One region of the Aliivibrio thorii genome, then DNA from elsewhere that is predicted to be linked to it. Evidence: predicted binding sites of a transcription regulator. Region 1 holds the regulator's gene; the other holds the start of a gene.
The links. Region 1 encodes CRP, which controls carbon source genes, mostly activating them, when cyclic AMP is high. Its sites were predicted from a motif close to TGTGANNNNNNTCACA; they were not measured.
Positions count from the first base shown of each region.

Region 2: mlc (sugar metabolism global transcriptional regulator Mlc) is a predicted target of CRP. The motif match lies at 3,188-3,203, and genes of this name have one in related genera.

Region 1 covers NZ_CM170654.1:306,772-312,847, reverse strand. The annotation lists gene hslV (ATP-dependent protease subunit HslV) at 1-41, shown strand, start outside; gene hslU (ATP-dependent protease ATPase subunit HslU) at 64-1,398, shown strand; gene AC2IP4_RS01460 (OsmC family protein) at 1,497-1,898, opposite strand; gene crp (cAMP-activated global transcriptional regulator CRP) at 2,144-2,776, shown strand; gene AC2IP4_RS01450 (DUF1338 domain-containing protein) at 2,847-3,641, opposite strand; gene astD (succinylglutamate-semialdehyde dehydrogenase) at 3,654-5,111, opposite strand; gene astA (arginine N-succinyltransferase) at 5,124-6,076, opposite strand, start outside.
Region 2 covers NZ_CM170655.1:1,294,898-1,300,973, forward strand. The annotation lists gene AC2IP4_RS20045 (ATPase RavA domain-containing protein) at 1-406, opposite strand, end outside; gene ltaE (low-specificity L-threonine aldolase) at 763-1,767, shown strand; gene mlc (sugar metabolism global transcriptional regulator Mlc) at 1,892-3,106, opposite strand; gene queE (7-carboxy-7-deazaguanine synthase QueE) at 3,291-3,971, shown strand; gene pyk (pyruvate kinase) at 4,077-5,522, shown strand; gene treC (alpha,alpha-phosphotrehalase) at 5,653-6,076, opposite strand, start outside.

The DNA.
Region 1 (6,076 bases):
ACACTAACCATAATCATACCGTTGAAGAATTGAACGTTTAACGACAGATAATAAGGAATACCCATGTCTGAGATGACTCCTCGTGAAATAGTACACGAACTAGATAGCCATATTATTGGTCAAGATAAAGCAAAGCGTTCCGTTGCTATTGCCTTACGTAATCGCTGGCGTCGTATGCAACTTAACCCTGAGTTGCGTGCAGAAGTTACACCAAAAAATATTTTAATGATCGGACCAACAGGGGTTGGTAAAACTGAAATTGCACGTCGCTTAGCGAAACTAGCGAATGCACCTTTCATCAAAGTTGAAGCAACTAAATTTACTGAAGTGGGTTACGTCGGTAAAGAAGTTGATAGCATCATTCGCGACTTAACTGATGTTGCAATAAAAATGACGCATCAACAAGCGGTAGACAAAGTAAAATTCCGAGCCGAAGAACAAGCTGAAGATCGTATTCTAGACATTCTATTACCTCCTGCACGCGATGCATGGGGTAAAAATGAAGAAGGTGATAATGACTCTGGTACTCGCCAATCTTTCCGTAAAAAATTACGTGAAGGTAATCTAGACGATAAAGAAATCGAAGTCGATGTTGCTGCACCTCAAGTTGGCGTAGAAATCATGGCTCCTCCTGGTATGGAAGAGATGACAAACCAACTTCAAGGTATGTTCCAAAACCTATCTGGTGGTGACACAACTAAAAAGCGTAAGATGAAAATCAAAGACGCACTTAAAGCCCTAGCTGAAGAAGAAGGTGCTAAATTAGTTAACCCTGAAGAGCTAAAAGAACAAGCTATTTTCAATGTGGAAAATCACGGTATCGTCTTTATTGATGAGATTGATAAAATCTGTAAAGATTCCAACTCTCAATCTGGTGATGTATCTCGTGAAGGCGTGCAACGTGACCTACTTCCATTAGTAGAAGGCAGCACAGTAAGTACGAAGCATGGTATGGTAAAAACAGATCACATGTTATTTATCACTTCAGGTGCATTTCAAATGGCTAAGCCATCGGATCTTATCCCTGAATTGCAAGGTCGATTGCCTATTCGTGTTGAACTTGAAGCATTAACTGCGAACGACTTTAAACGTATCCTGACAGAACCAAATGCCTCGTTAACAGAACAATACATCGCGTTATTAGCGACAGAAAATGTTAATCTTGAGTTTACTGAAGATGGCATTACTCGTATTGCAGAATCAGCATTCCAAGTGAACGAAAGCACAGAAAACATTGGCGCACGTCGTCTACATACTGTAATGGAACGTCTAATGGAAGAGATCTCTTACGATGCATCTGAAAAAGACGGTGAAAGCCTAACTGTTGATGCAGCTTACGTTACCTCTCGCTTGGGTGATCTAGTCGCAGATGAAGATCTAAGTCGCTTTATTCTATAATGGACGACTAATACTCGTAATTATCAGTTCATTATTACGAGTTAAAAATAAAGCCTCATACATCAAAATGTATGAGGCTTTTCTTTGCAAAGAATTATTTAAGCAATAATTTCCCAAGAATGCGTCACCTCAATGCCTTCACCTAGCATTAAACACACCGAACAATATTTCTGTAATGAATCAGCGGTGACTTGCTCAACCACCTTAGGATTAAGGTTATCGCCACTCACTTCAAAGTGAATATTAATATGAGTAAACAGCTTCGGCGCAGTTTCACGACGCTCACTTGATAGCTTTGCAACACAACCAAGTACTTCTTGATTTGCGGATTTTAGACCATCAACAACATCAACAGAACTGCATCCACCAGCGGCCATTAACACTAATTCCATCGGGCTTGGGGCTTTTTCACCACCATTTCCATCCATTACCACAGAGTGACCTGATTGAGATTGACCTAAGAAAGTAAATCCATCAATCCATTTAACTTCAGCATTCATAAAAGCCTCTTTACTACATAAAAGGAAAACTCATGATCCATTTCACGAAACTGTGCCCTTGGTCGCACTATTCATACGATCAAAGTCAAGAAATCGGTTGCGAAACAGGGTATGATTTTATCAATTATCTCAACGAACATGCAGCCTTGTTCCGATAACCATATTGTATAGGCCAAACTGATATTTGGCTCAGTTATTTTAAAATGGACATCGCCTACTTGGCAAACGCAGAGGAAGTATAAAGTATGGTTCTAGGTAAACCTCAGACAGATCCAACATTAGAGTGGTTCTTATCTCATTGTCACATTCATAAGTACCCATCAAAAAGTACTTTGATTCACGCGGGTGAAAAAGCTGAGACTCTTTACTACATCGTAAAAGGTTCTGTTGCTGTACTTATCAAAGATGAAGAAGGAAAGGAAATGATCCTTTCTTACCTTAACCAAGGTGATTTCATCGGTGAACTTGGCTTGTTTGAAGAAGGTCAAGAACGTTCAGCATGGGTTCGTGCTAAAAGCCCTTGTGAAGTGGCTGAAATTTCATTTAAGAAATTCCGTCAGCTTATTCAAGTAAACCCAGATATTCTGATGCGTCTTTCTGCTCAAATGGCAACTCGTCTACAAATCACTAGCCAAAAAGTAGGTGATTTAGCATTCCTAGACGTTACAGGCCGTATCGCTCAGACTCTATTGAATCTAGCTAAACAACCAGATGCAATGACTCACCCAGATGGCATGCAAATTAAGATCACTCGTCAAGAGATCGGTCAAATTGTAGGTTGTTCACGTGAAACTGTTGGCCGCATCTTGAAGATGCTTGAAGAGCAAAACTTGATCTCAGCACACGGTAAAACAATTGTAGTTTACGGTACTCGTTAATTTAACGCTTATCTTAAACAAATAAAAACGCAGCTCTTGAGCTGCGTTTTTTTATGCCTAAATTTTAGAATTAACTGTCTGTGCTTTCAAAAATTTTATCAGCAGATGCAGCGACAAATCCTGTATATATCTTGCCATTAGGTAGCGAATAACGCTTAGCAAACTCATAAAATCCACCAGGGATGTCAAACTCACCCTCAGTAAAGCTCACTTTCACTTTATCGGCCATGGTTGATGACTGTTCTAAGTAAACCTCAGGAGAGCCTTTCACTTCACCACCCACTTCGTTCATTGCAAAACCAGCATCACGTAAGTGTTGGTTCACATCAACCACTTCAGCAAACGCTTCAAGCTGATTAACATAAACCGTAAAGTGATTTGCGCCATAGCCATGAGCAGCTAACCAAGAAGCGTACTCACTCTCTTTTGCTAAGATTTGATATTCCTCAAAACTTAACGCCCAAGGACGGCCCGCTGAAAGAAAATCGCTGGTCGCAAAATAATGCGCTGGCACCTGTTCAACCAAAGCATGAATAATGTTCTGAGTCTCAAGCGATAGCTCTTCAACTAAAATCTCACTAATAAAAACAAGTGGCACATTAGGATCTGGATGCTCAAAATGCTGTGCTTTGAGTTTTTTAGTCTCAAAATCATACGTCTCACACGCTTTATACCCTATTGCTAAAAATGGGGCGGCTAACGTTTGCAAGCCAACCTTAGGCAAATTAAACGTACGTAATGCAATGTGATCGTTAATCAATTCATCGCCATTAGATAATAACTGATGAACCCTTCCTGCCGATGGGGATAAACGAGCAATATAATCTTGCCATAATGACGAAAATAAAGACGTTACGTTATTCATGCCTATCACCTCTTATAAAGTTAAACCCGGAGACAGTTGAGCGGGAATTTCACAGGTATCGCCTTCCATTGAGGCCATTGGGTAGGCACAATAATCTGCCGCATAGTAAGCACTTGGTTTCATATTGCCTGATGCACCCGGACCACCAAATGGCGCGTCACCACTTGCTCCAGTTAATTGACGGTTACGATTTACAATACCTGCACGAATATGCTCTACAAAATATTCCCACTCATTGTCATTCGTTGAAACAAGGCCTGCCGATAAACCATAACGAGTGTCATTAGCAAGCTCTACCGCTTCTTCTAACGTTTCATAGCGTACTATTTGCAATAATGGGCCAAAGTATTCTTCATCCGGCAATTCAGCAACATTAGTGGCATCGATAATGCCCGGAGAAACAAAGGCGTGACCTAAGCTTTTCGCCTCAAGCAGTGATTCACCACCTAAAGCTTGTAAATTCTTCTGAGCATTTAAAATAAACTCTGCCGCAGCGACTGATATTTGCGGTCCCATGAATGGCGCATTATCAGCAAACGGTTGATCAACCACAATGTTTTTTGCGACTTCAACAAGACGCACAACTAACTCATCTCCAGCTTGGCCTTTTGGCACATACAGACGACGAGCACAAGTACAACGCTGACCAGCACTGATAAAAGCTGACTGAATAATGGTATAAACCGTCGCTTCTTGATCACCAAAGTCTTTTGAAATAACCATCGGATTATTGCCGCCCATTTCTAGGGCCAGCATTTTCCCTGTATCTCCTGCAAATTGGCGATGTAGGATATGTCCAGTATTCGCACTACCAGTAAATAACAAGCCATCAATCCCTTTAGCGCTAGCCAGTGCTTCACCCGTTTCACGAGCACCTTGCACTAAATTAATCACACCGTTAGGTAAACCAGCTTGCTGCCATAACTTCATGATCACTTCACTAGTCCATGGTGTTTGCTCTGAAGGTTTTAATACCACGGTATTACCCGCAAGTAAGGCAGGAACGATATGACCATTTGGTAGGTGTCCTGGGAAGTTATACGGTCCAAAGACAGCCATTACTCCTAGTGGGCGATGTCTTAGTACAATTTTATTCCCTGCTGCTTCACGCTCTTTATGTGGCGTTCTTTCATGGTAAGCACGAATGGAAATCGCGATTTTCCCCACCATAGCTCCCGCTTCGGTTTTTGTTTCCCAGAAAGGTTTACCCGTCTCTTTTGCAATAACTTCCGCAACTTTATCAGCATTCTCTTTTACCAATTCAGCAAAGCGCTCGATAACCGCTTGGCGCGCTTCAAAAGGCTGCTTTTTCCACTCAATAAAGGCATGACGTGCCGCACTAACGGCAGACTCAACCTGCTCTTTGGTTGCGCTGTCTCCTTCCCACACCACTTCACTGTTGTATGGGCTTACTGATTGTATGGTTTCACCTTGTCCTGAAACCCAATCCCCTGCAATCCAATGTGTCATATCCTTTATCCCCTATTGAGCTAATAAACGTACGTAATCATCGACTTCTACTTGCAATGCCGTTGCCGCTTCTTGCGTTAAATGAACGGTATCAGTCGCTTTATCATAAGCGGCGGTGGTTGCTGTTGCTCTGAAATTCTCAAACGATGTGTTTGCAATTAAATACTGCTGTGAGCTGTTATGCTCTGTGATGATCACTTTAGCTTTAAATGAATTTCGCACCGATTCAATGCTGCGTAAATCACATTCAACCGTTGGCCCTGCATCAAAAATATCGACATAACCTCGACAGCGGAAACCTTCATTTTCTAATAGTCTTAGAGCAGGTTTAGTGTTGTCATGCACCTTACCGATAACCGCCTGAGCCTCTTTACTTAATAAGCTAACGTAGATTGGTAGCTTAGGCATAAGATCAGCAATGAATCCTTTATATCCAATACCCGTTAGATAATCCGCTTCAGTAAAATCAATTGAGAAGAAGTGTTTTTGCAGCCATTTCCAAAATGGTGACTCCCCTTCTGCATCAGAAACACCACGCATTTCTGCAAAAATAGTGTCTGAAAAACGATGCGGATGTTCCGCCATCATTAAAAAACGTGCCTTAGACATTAAACGTCCATTGAGGCCTTCACGAAACTCTGGGCGTAAGAAAAGCGTACAGATCTCAGTACTACCAGTGTAATTGCTACCAAAAGTCAGTACCTTCACGACATTATTAACATTGAGCTTACGTGAGAAATGAACCACTTTACTGATGTGATAATTATAGAAGGGAGAATCCAAACCAACCGCAGCTTCTATTCCTGTAGTTCCTGTAACTTCCCCCGTTACTGAATCTTGGCCAACCATTAGGTAACCTTCTGTTCCAGGCTCTTGAACTTCTTTTTCAAAACTATCTATGGAGTGATCAATTCGATTTCGTAATTGCTCTTCGTTAACGGGTAGCGAGGTGAACCCATGACCTG
Region 2 (6,076 bases), on a different replicon from region 1:
GTAAAGTATTTAAGATTGCAGGGCCTGCTTTCCAGATCTCATCTAAAAATACAACCTGAGCATTAGGTAAATAACCTTCAGTCAAACGTACATACTTACCATTGTCTTTTAATTCTTGAATTGATAATGGACCAAAGACTTCTTCTGGTGTTGAGAACCGCGTCATTAAATACTCAAAATAACTGCTGTTATCAAAAGCCTTAATTAAACGCTTTGCAATTAAGCTTTTTGCTATACCTGGAGGACCAAGCAAGAAAACACTTTCTCCCGCAAGCGCGGCAAGCAAACACAGCCTCATTGTGTCTTCTCTCTCATATACACCATCAGACAAGGCGGTTGTCAGTTTTTGGATTCTTTCTGATAACAATGCGCGCTCTGCACTGGTTCTTATTGAGTTACCTTGCATTACATTCCCTTACAATTCTGATCGTATATGATATTGAGTATAATGTAATTCCTTTACTCATTATAGTTACATATTTCCATAATCGCTTAATAAACAATCACTTTAACTAATCAATTAGTCGTAATTTAGAAATTTTGCTCTTTTTGATATGCATTTTTTTATCGTTACCTTTAACTCTATCACTAAGATCTTTTAATCAGAAGTGAGTCATATTAGTCGCTGGCGTATGTAAAAAGATGTGGTCGACATTATTTTCACATACATAAACACTATGCTATCGTCTATAAAAATAGCACTAAAATAATAACAGCCTAATGATATTTTAAACATTACGGTTAACGCAAGGAAGTAACATGATTGATTTTCGCTCAGATACAGTAACAAGACCAACCCAAACCATGCGTGATGCAATGGCAAACGCCTTAGTTGGCGATGATGTGTATGGAGATGACCCAACAGTAAATGAACTTGAGGCATGGACAGCAGAGCGACATGGCTTTGAAGCGGCTCTTTTCACCTCATCAGGTACTCAAGCGAACCTTTTAGGTTTGATGGCCCACTGTGAACGTGGTGATGAATATTTATGTGGCCAACAAGCGCATAATTACAAATATGAAGCCGGTGGCGCAGCAGTTTTAGGATCAATCCAACCTCAACCAGTAGAGAATAACCCTGATGGTTCATTATGCTTTCAAAAGCTAGAAGCTGCGATTAAACCAGATGACTTTCATTTTGCACGAACCAAGCTGCTTAGCTTAGAAAATACCATTAATGGTAAAGTCCTCCCTCTTAGCTATTTAGCCGAAGCTCGTGAGTTCGTAAATAAGCATAATTTACAACTTCACCTTGATGGCGCCCGTGTATATAACGCCGCAGTCGCACTAAATGTCGATATTAAAGAGATTGCACAGCATTTTGATAGTATGACTATTTGTTTATCGAAAGGCTTATCAGCACCTGTTGGCTCTTTATTATTGGGCACTAAAGAGTATATCCAAAAAGCACGGCGCATTAGAAAAATGTTGGGCGGCGGCATGCGTCAGGCAGGAATTCTAGCTGCTGCTGGTAAACTTGCTTTAACTGAACAAGTTCCACAACTCGCGGTCGATCATAGCAATGCTAAATATTTAGCAGAACAACTTAATAATGTGAGTGGATTTTCGGTCAATGTAGAGCACATTCAAACTAACATTGTATTTGCTCGCTTAGATAACAAAGTCGATATACATACGATTGTTCAACACGCTCAAGAGAAAGATATTTTAATTTCTGCTGGTAACCCTATTCGTTTTGTTACTCATAAAGATATTTCAAAACAAGATATTGATACGTTTGTTGAGTTTCTAAAAAGCGAAGTCTAGTTGCAGATTAATACTAATTCTTTTAGGCAATCATTAGAAACTTATCTCAATGGTTTGAAAAGATAGTCAAATAAAAAGAGCAGCTTAGTGGCTGCTCCTTTGTTTCCATACATACAGTAATATTTTAGCCTTCAATCACTTTCATCAGTAATGACCCATCAAACATTGCTTGCTTAACAAGCGCAGCTCCCGGCATTGTCGCTTGTGTATAAAAACGGCTTTCAACTAACTTTGTATCTTTAGCATACAAAGGCAATACTTGATTTTGTATTGCATCCATTATAACAGGATAAAGAAGTTCTTTAGAAAGGTTTATCTCACCACCAATCAATACAATTTCAGGGTTAAACAAGTTCACCATAATGGCAATCGCTTCACCAAGATTATGCCCTAACTCAGTAATGACTTGTTTTGCTAAAATATCGCCTTCATTAGCAGCTAGACAAATATTTTCTATCGTAATCACATTGCCTTTCAATGACGTTTGGTGCCCATTATTAATCAGGTTTGTTACTTGATCTCTAAGCGCTTTAGCACTGGCTACGGTTTCAAGACAACCTGAATTACCACAATGACAACGAGCGCCTAATTTATTGATTTTGATGTGCCCCATCTCACCAATATTACCCGTTCTACCTTGTAGGACTTCACCATTCATTATGATACCGGCACCAACACCGTGATGAATGGAAACAAGAATTGAATTATCATAACTTTGAGAGTTACCAAACAACTTTTCAGCTAATGCCCAACTACGAGTGTCGTTACCAATAAAGACAGGCAAACCTGTAGCTTCATAAATTTTAGGACCAAGAGGCAAATTATTCACGTTGTAATGTGGCATTTGAATAACAAGCCCTTCAGAAGAAATAACTAACCCCGGTAAAGAGACTGAAATACTTGTTATCCTGCCTAAAATACGAGAATGTTTTTGAAAGAATAGTTCAATCTCGGCAAGTAACTTCGCGAGTAACTCATCTTGTTCTATTTCTTTAATCGTTTGCCTTTCTTCAATAATTTGCTCACCGCCAAGACTGTGCAACGCGATAGTAAGGTAGCCTCGTCCTAACCGTAAAGACAAAAACTGCCAGCCTTCATTATCAACTTCTAAACCAATCGCAGGTCGACCACGACTATTTGCTTCTTGTACCTGCATTTCTTTGATAAGGTGTGCGTCAAGCAATTCGCGTGTAATTTTAGTAATACTAGCCGGAGCTAAATTACTTTGTTTAGAAAGGTCTATTCGAGAGATAGGACCAAGTTGGTCAATAAGCTTATAAACCCGTCCAGCATTTACTTGTTTTAAGTGATCAATGTGTCCGGGTTGGGCCACGTACATGTGTATCTCCAGTAAATAAATTTGTGTCTAATTTCATTTTTTTACTTTGCGAACAAATTGTGAAGTCTAAGTATTAACCTACGTGATAAGTATCACGAAGATTATGAAATATTTACTGAAAATGCGACTTTTGCACGTATTTCACCTACGATTTTTTATAGTTTTTTATTTGAGTAAAATAATTATGTCAGCGCCATCATTTAAAATTAATGAGTTATTCGAAACCATTCAAGGTGAGGGTACATTCACCGGAGTTCCTTCTATTTTCTTACGCTTACAAGGCTGTCCTGTTGGTTGCTCTTGGTGTGATACCAAACAAACGTGGGAAGTTGAGCTAAGTGATAAAACAGATTTAGCAACAATTTTAGCGAAAAAAGAAGATGCGCCAAGCTGGACAGAGCTAACAAGCACTCAAATCATAAACATGCTTAATGAACAAGGTTATACAGCAAAGCATATCGTTATAACGGGTGGTGAGCCATGCATGTATGATTTAACACCATTAACAGAAGAGTTAGAACAACATGGTTACCGTTGTCAGATAGAAACCAGTGGTACCTACCCTATTTTGACCTCAGTTAGCACGTGGGTGACAGTGTCACCAAAAATCAATATGAAAGGTAAGCTTCCTGTATTAGAACAAGCCTTAATGCGCGCAAACGAAATTAAACATCCAGTGGGAACAACAAAAGACATTGAGCAACTAGATACCCTGCTTGAGAATATAAAATTATTGGACGATGTTACGATTGCCTTGCAGCCTATCAGCCAAAAACCACGAGCTACCGAACTTTGTATTGAAACCTGCATCAAAAGAAATTGGCGACTTTCTATACAAACACACAAATATTTAGCGATTGCGTGATACTTTTTTACAATTTCCTTGTTTGAATCATGGAATTGTCATCATTCTCGATATATGTTTAGTGGATCACAGAATAAACACAATAACATCCATTTTGGAGATAATATGTCTAACAGACTACGTAGAACAAAAATCGTTACCACTCTTGGCCCTGCAACTGATCGTGATAATAACCTTGAAAAAATCATTGCCGCGGGTGCAAACGTTGTTCGAATGAACTTTTCACACGGTAGCCCAGAAGACCACATCATGCGCACTAAGAAAGTACGTGAAATTGCGGCTAAACTAGGTACTCACGTTGCTATTCTTGGTGACCTTCAAGGTCCTAAAATTCGCGTATCTACGTTCAAAGACGGTAAAATTCAACTGGCTATTGGTGATAAATTCACACTAGATAGCGATTTACCAAAAGGCGAAGGTAATCAAGACTCTGTAGGTTTAGATTATAAAGAACTTCCACAAGATGTTGTTACTGGTGACGTACTTCTTCTTGATGATGGTCGAGTTCAACTAAAAGTAACTTCTGTTGAAGGTAACAAGGTTCACACTGAAGTAACCGTTGCTGGTCCTTTATCAAACAACAAAGGTATCAACAAACAAGGCGGCGGTCTTTCTGCTGACGCACTGACTGAAAAAGACAAAGCTGACATCATCACAGCTGCTGCGATGAAAGTTGATTACCTAGCAGTTTCTTTCCCACGCAACGGCGAAGACATGAACTACGCTCGTCGTTTAGCTCGTGAAGCAGGTCTTGAAGCAAAATTAGTCGCTAAAGTTGAGCGTGCTGAAACCGTTGCTACAGAAGAAGCAATGGATGACATCATCATGGCATCTGACGTTGTAATGGTTGCTCGTGGTGACCTGGGTGTTGAAATTGGCGATCCTGAGTTAGTGGGTGTTCAAAAACAACTTATCCGCCGTGCTCGTAGTCTTAACCGTACTGTTATTACTGCAACGCAAATGATGGAATCAATGATCACAAGCCCAATGCCAACTCGTGCTGAAGTAATGGACGTTGCTAACGCCGTACTTGATGGCTCGGATGCGGTAATGCTTTCTGCAGAAACAGCTGCGGGTGACTTCCCTGTTGAGACAGTGATGTCTATGGCAAGTGTATGTATTGGTGCAGAAAAAGTACCTACAGTAAATGTGTCTAACCACCGTTTAGATCGTCGTTTCACGACTCCAGAAGAAACGATTGCAATGTCTACTATGTATGCAGCAAATCACATGGAAGGCATCACAGCGATGATCACGTTGACTGAATCTGGTCGTACACCATTAATGATGTCACGCCTTAGCTCTGGCCTACCAATCTTTGCATTATCACGTAACGAAAGTACACTAAATCGTGCTGCACTTTACCGTGGTGTTACTCCAGTATTCTTTGATGAAAGCGCAGGCTCTGGCTTACCATCAACATATGCTGCAATTAATGCATTAAAAGATAAAGGCCTATTAAGTGCTGGTGACCAAGTTATCATCACTCAAGGTGACGTGATGGATATCGTTGGCTCTACTAACTGCATGCGTATTATTACGGTTGAATAAGAGTAAGGTTAATCACTTAATCTTTATCTCTATTAATTAAACAAAAAGCCCTGAAAATCATTATGATTTCAGGGCTTAATTTTTATAATAAGCCACTTTATTTACAGTGCAATTCCCACCAAAATAAGAGTTACTTTTGAATCAATATCACTCGACACTCGTATGGGCGCAGTATCATTTCTTTTTGAGGTTGAGTGAATTCTACATCACCATAATTCGCTAAAATATACTTAACGTCCTTCCCTTTTAAATCAAAAGAGACAGGCGCTTCATTCGCATAAAAGTTATGAACAGCAATTAAACGATGCGTATTACTCTCTCGTTGATAACAGAATAACTCCTTATGCTCAGGCATCAAATCATAGTAATCCCCCGTGGTTATTACCTCTACCTCTTTACGAAGTTGGATGATTTTCTGATAGAAATAAAACACAGAGTTTTGATCGTTTACTGCATTTTCTGCATTCACATCTTGATAATTGTTAGCCACGGATAACCACGGAGTACCTAAGGTAAAACCAGCATTATTGTTTCTATTCCATTGCATTGGTGTT